4 regions of the Alteromonas sp. WD8-37 genome follow, and region 1 is predicted to be linked to each of the others. Evidence: predicted binding sites of a transcription regulator. Region 1 holds the regulator's gene; each other region holds the start of a gene.
What was found. Region 1 encodes sigma-54, which starts transcription at its own class of promoters, with help from an activator protein. Its sites were predicted from a motif close to GTTGGCACGNNNNTNGNNT; they were not measured.
Positions count from the first base shown of each region.

Region 2: ACTUJZ_RS00470 (DUF642 domain-containing protein) is a predicted target of sigma-54. The motif match lies at 1,414-1,432, and genes of this name have one in related genera.
Region 3: ACTUJZ_RS07520 (flagellar basal body rod protein FlgF) is a predicted target of sigma-54. The motif match lies at 1,717-1,735, and genes of this name have one in related genera.
Region 4: ACTUJZ_RS04700 (BON domain-containing protein) is a predicted target of sigma-54. The motif match lies at 1,709-1,727, and genes of this name have one in related genera.

Region 1 covers NZ_JBUZOV010000002.1:227,094-230,229, forward strand. The annotation lists gene rapZ (RNase adapter RapZ) at 1-213, opposite strand, end outside; gene ptsN (PTS IIA-like nitrogen regulatory protein PtsN) at 253-696, opposite strand; gene hpf (ribosome hibernation promoting factor) at 705-992, opposite strand; gene ACTUJZ_RS06455 (RNA polymerase factor sigma-54) at 1,029-2,507, opposite strand; gene lptB (LPS export ABC transporter ATP-binding protein) at 2,584-3,136, opposite strand, start outside.
Region 2 covers NZ_JBUZOV010000001.1:102,817-105,952, forward strand. The annotation lists gene ACTUJZ_RS00465 (DEAD/DEAH box helicase) at 1-684, shown strand, start outside; gene ACTUJZ_RS00470 (DUF642 domain-containing protein) at 732-1,343, opposite strand; gene ACTUJZ_RS00475 (alpha/beta hydrolase) at 2,197-3,066, opposite strand; gene nadK (NAD(+) kinase) at 3,130-3,136, opposite strand, start outside.
Region 3 covers NZ_JBUZOV010000002.1:463,709-466,844, reverse strand. The annotation lists gene flgH (flagellar basal body L-ring protein FlgH) at 1-75, opposite strand, end outside; gene flgG (flagellar basal-body rod protein FlgG) at 87-875, opposite strand; gene ACTUJZ_RS07520 (flagellar basal body rod protein FlgF) at 933-1,676, opposite strand; gene flgE (flagellar hook protein FlgE) at 1,817-3,136, opposite strand, start outside.
Region 4 covers NZ_JBUZOV010000001.1:1,057,624-1,060,759, forward strand. The annotation lists gene ACTUJZ_RS04690 (MlaA family lipoprotein) at 1-252, opposite strand, end outside; gene ACTUJZ_RS04695 (hypothetical protein) at 547-729, opposite strand; gene ACTUJZ_RS04700 (BON domain-containing protein) at 1,026-1,676, opposite strand; gene ACTUJZ_RS04705 (endonuclease/exonuclease/phosphatase family protein) at 2,200-3,018, shown strand; gene ACTUJZ_RS04710 (response regulator transcription factor) at 3,015-3,136, opposite strand, start outside.

The sequences.
Region 1 (3,136 bases):
GAGGATTTCCACCAGTTCATTGGGATCTTTGGGCAGGTTACGCACATCAATGCTGACCGCGACCTGATCATATTCTTCAGACACCGAATGGGTCAGCGCAGGCAATAAATTGACCGGGATATTATCGACACAGTAATAGCCTAAATCTTCCAGCGCCCGCAGCGCCACCGATTTACCTGAACCAGAACGGCCACTGATGATGATAAGTTTCAACGCGTGTCTCCCTGCCGTATGCAACTAGGATGCTGTGATTTATTGTAGTGCTGTGACTATATCATCACTGGTGGCAGCGCGGCGAATGGCTTTTACGGTTTCTTTATCATTTAGTTTACCGGCCACCATGGCCAGCGTTTGCAGATGTCCTTCGGTTTGTTCTTCAGGAACCAGCAGGGTAAAAAAGATATCCACCGGCTTATTGTCGATGGCATCAAAGTCGATGGCTGGCTCACTGGTTACCACAATGGCGATAACGCGGTCTAAGCCTGGCAGGCGGCCGTGGGGCAGGGCAATACCATTACCGATGCCGGTGCTACCCATGCGCTCACGGTTGAGCAAACTGGAGAGCACAGTACCTTGCTCGATCTCAGGATTGTTCTGGGCAGCGATGTCGCTGATGATCTCCAGAATCCGTTTCTTACTATTGCACTGGACCGCACATTTTGTGCGGTCCAGGCTGACAAGGGTTTGAATATCCATACCAGACATTAGTGTTTTTTCAGTTTTTCCTTATGCTTGATAACCTGGCGGTCGAGCTTATCAATCATACTGTCAATGGCGGCATACATATCCGTATTCTCGGACGATGCAAATACCTCTGCACCGCTTAAATGAACCGTAGCTTCAGCTTTTTGTGTCAATTTTTCAACATTCAAAATGACATGCACATTAGAAATGTGGTCAAAATGGCGTTCCAGCTTACTAAATTTTGAATCGACATAGTTACGCAAAGAATCAGTGATCTCAACATGATGACCAGTAAGGTTTATTTGCATATTTCGTCTTCCTTATTGTGAAGCTCGCCTTTACTGCTAGATAAGGCTCTTGCGTTGGTTAGACGGGGGAATCGATAACGACTCCCGGTATTTTGCAATTGTCCGCCGGGCAACTTTAATGCCTTGCTCGGCCAACAATGTCGCAATTTTGCTGTCGCTTAACGGTTTGCTGGGGGTCTCAGCGGCCACCAGTTTTTTGATTAAAGCACGAATCGCAGTGGAAGAACATTCCCCGCCGGATTCTGTAGCTACATGGCTGGAGAAAAAGTACTTCAGCTCAAAAATACCGCGCGGCGTGTGCATGTATTTTTGCGTGGTAACACGTGAAATGGTGGACTCGTGCATATCGACCATCTCGGCCACATCATTAAGCACCATTGGCTTCATCATTTCCGGGCCGTGCTCAAAAAACGCCATCTGCTGCTGCACAATACAATTGGCCACTTTCAAAAGGGTTTCATTGCGCGATTCTAAGCTTTTGATAAACCACTTGGCTTCCTGCATATGCGAACGAATAAACTGCGAGTCGCTGCTATTACGCGCGCGCCGGCTCATTGCGGCATATTGCTGATTTACACTTAATTTGGGCAGGCTGTCCGGGTTTAGTTCCACATTCCAGCGCCCATTTTTTTTGCTTACTGACACATCGGGAATGACATATTCAGGCTCTTTGGTCACCAGCGCGCTACCCGGGCGTGGATTTAGGGTTTGCAGCAACCGCATGGCTTCACGCAACTGGTCTTCTTTCAAACGGGTCTTGCGCATCAGGGTACGGTAATCTTTGCTGCCTAATAAATCCGAATATTCCTGCAGTAGCATGGTGGCTTCGGCTACCCATGGGGTGTCTGGAGCAAACTGCTTTAATTGCACCAGCAGACATTCCTGCGGCGTACGTGAGCCAGAGCCAATGGGGTCAAACATCTGAATGCGTTTAAGCACACATTCCACCTCATCGGCTTCCACCAGCTCTTCCATGTCTTCATCGTTGACGCTTTGTAGAATGTCGTCAACAGTCACGGTCAGGTAACCCGACTCGTCAATGGAGTCGATGATAGCGGTGGCAATCGCCCGGTCGGTGTCTGAAAAATGGGTCAGACGCATCTGCCACAGCAGGTGGTCCTGAATATTTTCGGTGGTTTCGCCCTGAAACACTTGGTCTTCATCATTACTGGGGCCGGGCGCAGGCGCCGACGAGGCCGAATAGTATTCGTCCCAGGTGCTGTCGATGGGCAACTCATCAGGTAAATCGTTTTTTTCCAGCGCTTCGCCAGAGTCTAAATTGTCTGACGTACTGGCGGTGGCATCGGCCCCGTCACTGTCGCTATCGAGGTTATTCTTTTCGCTGACCTCGTTATCGCCAGACTCATCCACTTCCAGTAACGGATTGGAATCAAGCGCTTCCTGAATTTCCTGTTGCAGATCCAACGTCGACAGTTGCAACAACTTGATAGCCTGCTGCAATTGCGGCGTCATGGTTAACTGTTGACTAAATTTTAGCTGTAAAGATGGTTTCATCTACGTCTTATTTAAAATTCTGGTACGCGTTTACAAAAAAGGTGACAGATGCGGCTAACAACAGTGTTTGCTTAAACTATAGCCTGAATTGTTCACCCAGGTATACATCCCGTACTTTCTGGTTGCTTAATACTTGTTCAGCACTGCCCTGGGCAATTAGCTCACCATGACTAACGATATACGCTTCTTCACAGACATCGAGGGTTTCGCGCACATTATGATCAGTGATCAAAATACCGATACCGCGGTCACGCAAATGCTGAATAATTTTTTTAATGTCGTTTACTGATATAGGGTCAACACCGGCAAAGGGTTCATCCAGTAAGATAAACTGTGGGTCGGCGGCCAGCGCGCGGGCAATCTCTACCCGGCGTCGCTCCCCGCCTGACAAACTCATCCCTGTACTATTACGTATATGGTTGATATTGAATTCATCAAGTAGCGCATCGGCTTCTTCTTCACGTTTGTCGGCCGACAAATCTTTACGGGTTTCCAAAATGGCCATGATATTTTCAAGCACGGTCAGTTTGCGAAAAATCGACGCTTCCTGCGGCAGATACCCAATACCCTTGCGAGCGCGTTCGTGCATCGGCTGGTGAGTCAGCTCATGCTCATCAATGGCAATTTTG
Region 2 (3,136 bases), on a different contig from region 1:
GTTGAAAAAATTGAACAGCAACTGGTGGCTGTCGATCGCAATCGCAAACCGGCTGCACTTATTTCGTTGATAAAGCAGAATAAATGGCAACAGGTGCTGGCGTTTACACGCACTAAGCACGGAGCTAATCGTTTGTCGAAAAAGCTGGATGCTGCCGGTATTCCCAGTGCAGCAATCCATGGCAATAAAAGTCAGGGCGCGCGCACCAAAGCGCTGGCTGAGTTTAAAGATGGCGGCATCAAAGTGCTGGTGGCCACCGATATTGCTGCTCGTGGTATCGACATTGCAAAATTACCGGTAGTCATCAATGTTGATTTGCCCAACACCGCTGCGGATTATGTTCACCGCATTGGCCGTACCGGCCGGGCTGGCGAACAAGGCCAGGCCTGGTCGCTGGTAAGCGCAGATGAACTACAGCAATTAAAAGATATCGAAACTCTTATTCAGATGCTGATCCCGCGGCAACCACTGTCTGGTTTTGAGCCCGAGCTGTCTCTGGCGCCAACCACCTTGTCGGCACCCAAAAAGCCGAACAAACCAAAGAAGCCAAAAGCTTCTCAGGCAAGTTCAGCAGGTGGCAATAATGGTGGGAACAATAACCAGCGCCGTCGTGCACGGCCTGGCCAGCAAAACCGCAAGCCTGAACATGCGCGTCAGCGCAATCGGGCCGCCACTACGGCATAACAAAAAACCGGGCATCTGCCCGGTTTCTTATTGCCTGGTTATTACTATCAGGCTTTTTTAAAGCGCCGTGCTGCCAGCCCGGCCAGGGCCAGTGAAAACACACCCAGTGTGCCTGGTTCTGGCACTGCCACCCGAACGTCGTCAATTAGATTGCCCAATGTGGTTGTGGGAGTCACCGAGGTAAAAGTCACTGTAGTGCTTGCTGATGCCGCTGCAAACATGGTGTTGTAAGTGCGCCATACGCGACGTGTGTGATCATCAAATAGCCGGGTGAACAAAACTGCGTCGGTGTCATCATCAGTGATATCTACCCGGAAACTTTCACGGTCATTTTCGCGGGCCGCATAAGCAAAGTCAAAAGAGTACGCTTGACCAGCTTCGGTAGAAAATGACTGGAATAAGGTATAAGGCCCTGTGCCGGTGGAATTCAGTTCGGCATGCTGGTCGCCTTCATAGGATTCAAAACCAAATAAATCATCCCAAATCTCAACTCGCGTGGCTGCCCCCCAACCTGGAACAGCGGCGGGAGCGAATGAAGACCAGCCCGGAGACGCTACATCTGGTGTTTCAAAGCTACCATTCACTATCAGATTAGCGTGGGTGGCAAATGGAGTGGTGAGTAACATAGTGCTGAAAACTGCTGCGGTTAATTTTTTCATCGTCCTACTTCCTAACTTGATGACGGCTACTGCTGTTGGCTAATACTTTCTTGCTATGCACTTTCTCTGTAAGCCATTTGTATGCCAATATTGATTAAATATTAAACAACAAGCGCTTAGGTAATATTCTGAAAAAAGATCAATCGGCTTTGTTAAAAAATCAGACAGAGTTTTAAACCCTAACTGATCTTTTTGTTGAAAAGTTATAGCGAAAATGATGTTGGTATGGGTCGAAAGCTATTGTCGTAGGGCACTGCGCCGCTGTTTTACCCGTCATCCCGCGGATTTTTTCACCGTCATTCCGACGGAAGTCGGGATCTCCCTGGTTTGCTAACAACGCCGGCTACTGCCTTTTTCGTTGCACGCACCAGAGTTGTCCAAGGAGATTGCAGCCTGCGTCGCAATGAGCGGAACTTTAGTCATCCCGACGGAAGTCGGGATCTCCCTGGCTTACTGACAATGCCTGTTACATCCTTTTTCGATTCATCCACCAGAGATGTCCAAGGAGATTGCGGCCTGCGCCGCAATGACCGGAACTTTAGTCATCCCGACAAAAGTCGGGAGCTCCCTGGCTTGCAGACAAAGCTGGCTACTTTTTTTCAGTTCACCTTCAGATGTCCAGGGAGATTGCGGCCTGCGCCGCAATGACCGGAATTTTAGTCGTCCCGCAAAAGTCGGGATCTCCCTGGTTTGCTAACAACGCCGGCTACTGCCTTTTTCTTTTCACGCACCAGCGATCTCCCAGGAAATTACGGCTTGCGCCGCAATGTTGGTGTTTGTAGTGGGAGAGTATGACTTGCGCCACAGTGACTGGGATAATGTCGGAAATAAAGCGGGGGCCGACCAAATTTGGTTAGTCTTCAGCAGGCGTCTGACGACGATGTCGCTCAATAAATTTCTGCATATCCTCCGCCACCGGCAATTCATCGGGGTTGGCCCAGCTGAGCGCCGCCACCGTTCCGGCGTGGCCGCCGTCTTTATACAAATATGTTTCGACATCACCGCCTTTTTCCATAATCCGGGCTTTGAGTCGTTTTAAGTTTCTGAGGTGCACTTTATCATCATTAAGCGCGTACATCAGCGCGAAGGGCGGCTCATCGCCATCGATATAGTGTGAAACCACCATTTCAGGAAACTGGTCTTCCGGGCCGAATATCTCAACCAGGTCGTCGGCCTTAGGGGTAAAATCATAGGGGCCGGACATGCCAATAAAGCCGCTGATTTTATCAGGGTTGCCGCCGGCATCTTGCAGGTACTTTCTATTCGCTACAACCAACGCCCCGATGTGCGCGCCGGAGGAATGGCCGCTGATAAATACTTCCTGATTGCCACCATATTGGTCAATATTGGCTTGCACCCAGGCAACAGCCTGTGCGGCGTCTTCAATAAAAGTCGGGAATTTTACATCTGGATACAAGCGGGTATTGGGTAATACCGCCACATAGCCCATAGAGGCCAGTTTGGTGCCGACAAATTGGTACTGGCCTTTGGAGCCGAAGGTCCAGCGCCCGCCATGGAAAAAAATCACAACCGGCGCAGGTGAAGTGTTTGCTGACTCTGGAACATACATATCCAGCGACTGACGTTTAAGCGGGCCGTAAGCCTGGTCCTCAATGATCTGACCGTCAAAGGTGAGCGTGGTGGTATTGGCGGTAGCAAATTTTAAACGCGTGCAGCCAGACACGAGCAGCGCACACACCAAAAGCAGAATCATTTTTTTCATATCAATGATTACTGGCTGCTGTGAGGAATAGTTCAAGCCGGCTGGCGATGCCGGCCGGCCAGATTAATAC
Region 3 (3,136 bases), 240 kb from region 1:
TTCGACCCGGTTTGGCGGAGTGCTATTACACCCGGCCACAAGCACCATACTGACAGCAGCAAGAAAAATACGCATGAGCTTACCTGTTAAAGTTGCTGGATAACCTGACCAAGCATCTGGTCCACCGATGAAATCACTTTGGAGTTCATCTCGTAAAGGCGCTGGCTTTCAATCAGATTAACCAGCTCTTCGGTGACATTCACATTAGAGGTTTCCAGGGTACCCTGAGCTACCGTGCCTAAGCCCTGCAAACCCGGAATACCCTGAATGGGCGCGCCACTGGAGGCGGTTTCTACAAACAGGTTCTGGCCGGTAGGCTGCAAGCCGGTGGGGTTGATAAAGTCAGCCACATTGATCTGGCCTAACACCTGTGGCTCCGCCTGGCCACGCACCGAAGCAGACACTTCACCATCCTGAGAGATAGTAATTTGCTGCGCATCATCCGGTACCGTGATTTCAGGCTGCAGTAAAAAGCCAGCGCCGGCTGTCACAATCTGGCCCTGATCATTCAACGTAAACTGACCATTGCGGGTGTACGCGGTGGTGCCATCGGGCTGCAAAATCTCAAAATAACCACGCCCCTGAATCGACATATCCAGTGAGTTTTCGGTGGTCAGCATATTGCCCTGAGTGTGGGTCTTTTGCGTGGCCACCACTTTTGAGCCCGAGCCCAGCATCAGGCCAGACGGGCGCTCGGTATCGGCGGATGAACGGCCACCCGGTTGGTTGATATTTTGATACAGCAGATCTTCAAACACCGCGCGGTCTTTTTTAAAGCCCACGGTAGAGGCGTTAGCCAGGTTGTTAGAAACCACAGAAACATCGGTTTGCGCGGCATCAAGGCCGGTTTTGCTTATCCATAATGCTGGGTGCATAAGGTACTCCTTGGTGGTGACCGGCCAGGTTCTTGCCTGCCAGTCGGCCAGAATTCGTTATAAGATTCGTAATAGCATGTTGCCGCGGGATGAAAGCTCGTCGGCTTTTTTCATCATCTTGACCTGCATTTCGTAATGCCGCTGCAGGCTGATCATCTCCACCATTTCATCTACGGTGTTCACATTAGAGCCTTCCAGCATGCCGGAACGCACCTGCACCTGGGCATCTGCAACCAGCGCACTGCCGTCTTTGCTGCGAAACAAGCCATCGCTGCCGCGCTCAATATTTTTAACATCCGGATTAACCAGTTTGAGCCGGCCAATCTCCTGGGAAAAGGTTTCGGGGGCACCTACCGGGCGAACCGATAAAGTGCCGTCAGAGGCAATGTTTAAGTTGTCCAGCGGCACCGGCAGATAAATCGGCCCGCTATCGCCCATGGCGATATTGCCGTGCATATCCGTCAAAACTCCGTCGGGGCCCAGCTGAAAACTGCCGTCACGGGTCATGGCTTCGTTGCCGTTGGCATCCTGCATGGCAAACCAGCCACTGCCTTGCACCGCCACATCAAGCTGGCGGCCGGTTTGGATCATGGCGCCGCCTTCATAGTTGTTGGACGGGCTTTCAGTCATCGAAAATACCCGGGTCGGCAAACCTTCGCCGTAGGCCGGCATAGCACGGGCTTGTTCAAGCTGCGCTTTGAAGCCGGTGGTCTGGGCATTCGCCAGATTGTTGGCGCGTACAGCAGTCGCCGCCAGGTCTTGTTTGGCGCCGCTTGCAGCGATATACAGAAGTTTATCCATGACTGACTTTTGACGTTATTGCACAAAGATAACACTATCTCTGCAAGGGCAGTGCCAACACGGATGATTTGTTAATGCAGGTGGAAATGTGATCAAAAAGGGCCGCGTTGGGCGGCCCTTTTTATTAGCGAATACCAGGATTAACGGATATTCAGGATAGTCTGGTTGAGCTGATTATTGGCTTCCAGTGCCTTAGAGCTGGCCTGGAAGTTACGTTGCGCGATGATAAGGTCAATCAGCTCGGTGGTCAGGTTTACGTTAGCCTGCTCCAGCGCGGATGAATTGATCTCACCAAAGGTGCCGGTAGTGGCTTCGCCGGCCAGGGCTTCGCCTGACTCGATACTTTCCTTCCACTGGGTGCTACTGTCCTGGGTCAGGCCCTGCTCATTGGCAAAGCGCACCAGTGCCACACGTACGATCGGCTCTGAGGTGCCATTTGAAAAGGTTGCCCGCACCAGGCCATCGGCGCCGATATCAATACCGGTCAGCCGGCCCACCGGCAAGCCATCCTGCTCTAAAGAGGTCACCTCAAAGCTGGAAGCAAACTGAGTGGGCTCATTCGGAGTGGCCTGGCCGCGCCGCAAGTTAAAGTCCACCTTAATTTGCTGAGACGGATCAGAGCCATTTTTCAGAATGTTAGGCCCCAATGCTTCGGTTGTCATATCATTGATTTGGGTGCCATCGGGTGATTGCATGTCTTCAAAATCCCCGCCGGCGCTGAAAATCAGTTTTGATGCAGCAAACTGATCCGCACCGGTTCCGACCGTATTGGTGCCGGTTGTAGAACCATCAGGATTGGTCAGGTTCACCATCTCATCATCGACTGCAGTTGCCACAAACCATTCATTCGCCGCATTCTCATCTTTGATAAAATAGTAGGTCATGACGTGGCTGTCGCCGAGTGAGTCATAAACAGTGACCGAAGTGGCTGCGTTATAGGTTAACGGATCATCTTTATCGAAACCTGCTGCCGGCAGCCCCTTATCCGCTGCGGGTAAGTTCATCCGAATGTCCACTTCATTGGTTGACTGCGGCGAGCCCGATGAATCTGGGATCCGTACCGGTTCGGTCGTACTCAATGCCACCGACGCACTGGTGCCGTCGGCGTTGACCGGAAAGCCCAGCAGATTATCGCCGTTACTGTTAACCACAAAGTTGTCTTCATCCAGCTTAAACTGACCAGCCCGGGTGAAGGAAAAGTCCCGCGAGGTGATCTCCGGTACCGTGGCAAAAAAGCCATTGCCGGTAATGGCCATATCCAGTGCGGTATTGGTGAACTGCAAACTGCCCTGGGAAAACTGCTGAGCCACCTGTTGCGTCAAGACCCCGTCACCTACCTTGGTTTTGCTGCCGGCCAGCAGCGATGAGGCATACACATCGCCAAACTCGGCGCGCGACTCTTTAAAACCTACAGTATTGACGTTTGCGATGTTATTTGAGGTGACATCCAAATCTTTTTG
Region 4 (3,136 bases), on a different contig from region 1:
CCCGGTGACCGAATCCGCTTTGGCCTGAGTGGCAGGCATGGCCACCACGGTAGGCTCGACCTCTATGGTTCCCTGGCTAGTTTGTACACTGACTGATTTACCGGCACTGAGCTCAGACACCGCCTGCTTACCGGACTCTGCCTGGCTTGTTTGCACTGCAGCGGCTTGCGGGGGTTGGTCGGCGGTGCTGCTGCAGCCTGCCAACAACACAATAACAAACCAAAAACTGTATAACCAACGAGAAGAATTCACTATGCCAGGCCCTTTTTGAAAGTGGGTCACTTCACCCTACCACCGGTTCTGCCACGAACCACACCAACCTGGCTGTACTGCCAAGTGATTGAGATTATGAAATTAATTACGCAGTTTCGGGAAATTCGATCGTCCGGGAGAGAAATCTGCCAGTCATTACTGAAAATGTAATTAAATGATGACGAACATCAGCGCACAAATGACTGAATTGATTATGTGTCGATTGAATAAATAATAGTGCATGGATACATCCTGTGAGCAACGCGGCGGGCGCCGCGTTGCTATAATTTGTGCTTATTCGCCAACTCGTTTGGCGATCCAGTTTGTAGACGTTTCGGTACTTTGCAGATTGCCGGCAGCGCCAGACACATCGGCTTTTTCGTAACGTTCGAACCAGTTGAAAACCGGCTGACTTTGCAGGTATTTTTGAAAGCGATTGGCTGGTTGAGGTTGACGCTTTGGCTTTAGGAATTTCATATTACCCGTCCTTCATTACAAAGTGTGTACGTTAGATAAGTGCTCATACTTATCTTCCTTTAATGGTAACCATTCAAACATTACGCCAAGTTTACAAAACGACAAAAACTGCTCATAAGCCAGTAAAATCAACGGCTACAGAAAAAGTTGTAGGGAATTTTAAAATTAGACCGAAGACCCATATGCATAAGTCTTCCCATGGTCGGGAAATTTTTACATAACATCTTCATCGCACTGATCTGCGCAGATAAAAAAAGCGCCCGGGTGGGCGCTTTAATTGGTTGAACCACCAGCCATTACTGGGGATCATTCATGGCCACTTTGCTTTTCACATGCAGATTGTTCTCTACATTTTTCACATCTGAGGCATTTTGCGCAATTTCGACCGCCAGGTCGCGCTCGGCATCTGATTTTACTTCACCGGTCAGTGTCACATTGCCCTGTTCCACATCCACATCAATATCAAAACCGGAGATATCTGAGTCCATTAACAGACGGGTTTTAATGACCGTGGCAATTTTTGCATCCACCAATTCACTGGAGGTCGATTCGGCAGCGGACTCCATTTCGTTTTCCACTTCACTGTCGGCCATTTCGCTGTCGGTATCGCCATCAGATGAGGCCATCATATCGCCCTGCTCTTCCATGACCGTCAGATTATTTTCCACAGACATCACACCATCGATATTTTCCACCAGCTCTTCTGCCAGCTTTTTATCAACCGAGGTGTCCACTTTGCCGGTCAGGATGACTTTGCCATCTTTAACATCGGTATTAATATCAAATGAGTTAAGGTTACCGTTAAACAGCAAGGTCGCTTCTGCTTTGCCATCGATCCAGGCATCCTTAGCACCTTTTTCCCAATCGTTCTGGTTATTCATATCTGCAGCAACAGCACCTGTACTTAATGTACCTGCTACCAGTAAAGAAAGTATTGTACGTTTCATAGCTACATCTCCTTTTTAAAGACAAGGTATTCTAGCGAAGTTCATGCCAACACGTACTTCTAACAAGTTAGCTAAGTGCTTGAAAGCAGCCGCAAGATTTTTAGCTTGCCAGCCCTATGCTGCAAACGTGCAAGCTTTACCGGTTTCGACAGGAAAAATTTTCCTCTTAAAACAATCTTCCTGGCGTTTGCTTTTCATCAGGACAGTTTCTGAACTTAACGCGGGGGGCCGCGTAGAATTGTTACACCCACTGAAAATTACGCTTCTGTAATCTTCTTATTTGCCGTTGTAAAGAAGGATTGTACCTATGTTTGAGGCTTTGGCCGCTTTCAGCATATTTTTAGTATTTACCACAGTTGCCCCGCACCTACCCGGCAAACACTGGTTGATTCGCGTATGGGAATTTCCCCGGGTTCAGATTATTGTCCTCATGTTGCTCGCCCTGGCCGGATGGGCCGGATTAATATATCTGACTGGTATAAGTACACCGACCATAATGTTTATTGGCTTATTGACAGCCTGTATGGTCTACCAGGCTTTTTGGATTTTTCCCTACACCCTGCTTGGCGGCAAGGAAGTCAGCCGTATTGATAAGCCTTCGGATGCGCGCAGTATCAGCATTCTCAACACCAATGTGTATATGCACAACACCAATTATCAAGGCTTGATAGATCTTGTCGAGACACACCAGCCGGATATTGTGGTTACCCTGGAAAGCAATAAAGACTGGGAGCATGCACTAGAGCCGTTACACGATGCCTACCCGTACCGCGTTCCATGTGCGCTGGAAAACCTGTATGGCATGCATCTGTACAGTAAAAAACCGTTTAAACAGCAAGAGCTGCGTTATTTGGTAGAAGACGATGTGCCGTCGATAATCATTGAACTTGAGCTGGATGGCGAAACAATTCGGTTATACATGTTGCATCCCAAACCGCCCAGCCCCACAGAAAATGAAACCGCCGGGCCACGCGATGAAGAGCTAACTTTAGTCGGTCAGGAAATTGCCGAGCAAAACGTTCCTATCATTGTGGCCGGCGACCTTAATGACGTGGCCTGGTCCCCTACCACCCGCAAATTTAAAAAATTCAGCGGGGCGCGTGATCCACGGTGTGGCCGCGGCTTTTTTAATACCTTTCATGCCCAGCACAAACTGGTGCGCTGGCCGCTGGACCATGTTTTTCACACCGACCATTTTGATTTGGTAGATATTAAGCGCCTGCCAGGTTATGGCTCAGACCATTTCCCGTTGATGATCACCTTGCACTTAAGCCGCGAAGCTGTGCACTGTGAATCGTCTTCGGCACCACAAACCGACGAGAAAATTTTACCTGACAACTAACCTGTCAGGCTCTGGGCAGTACTCGCAGCCGCGCAGGCGGCCAGGCTCTGGCACAAGGCCACCAGCTGTTTGGTGTCGGCCACATCCGGCAACAGGGCATCATGAGCAGTGAGGGTTA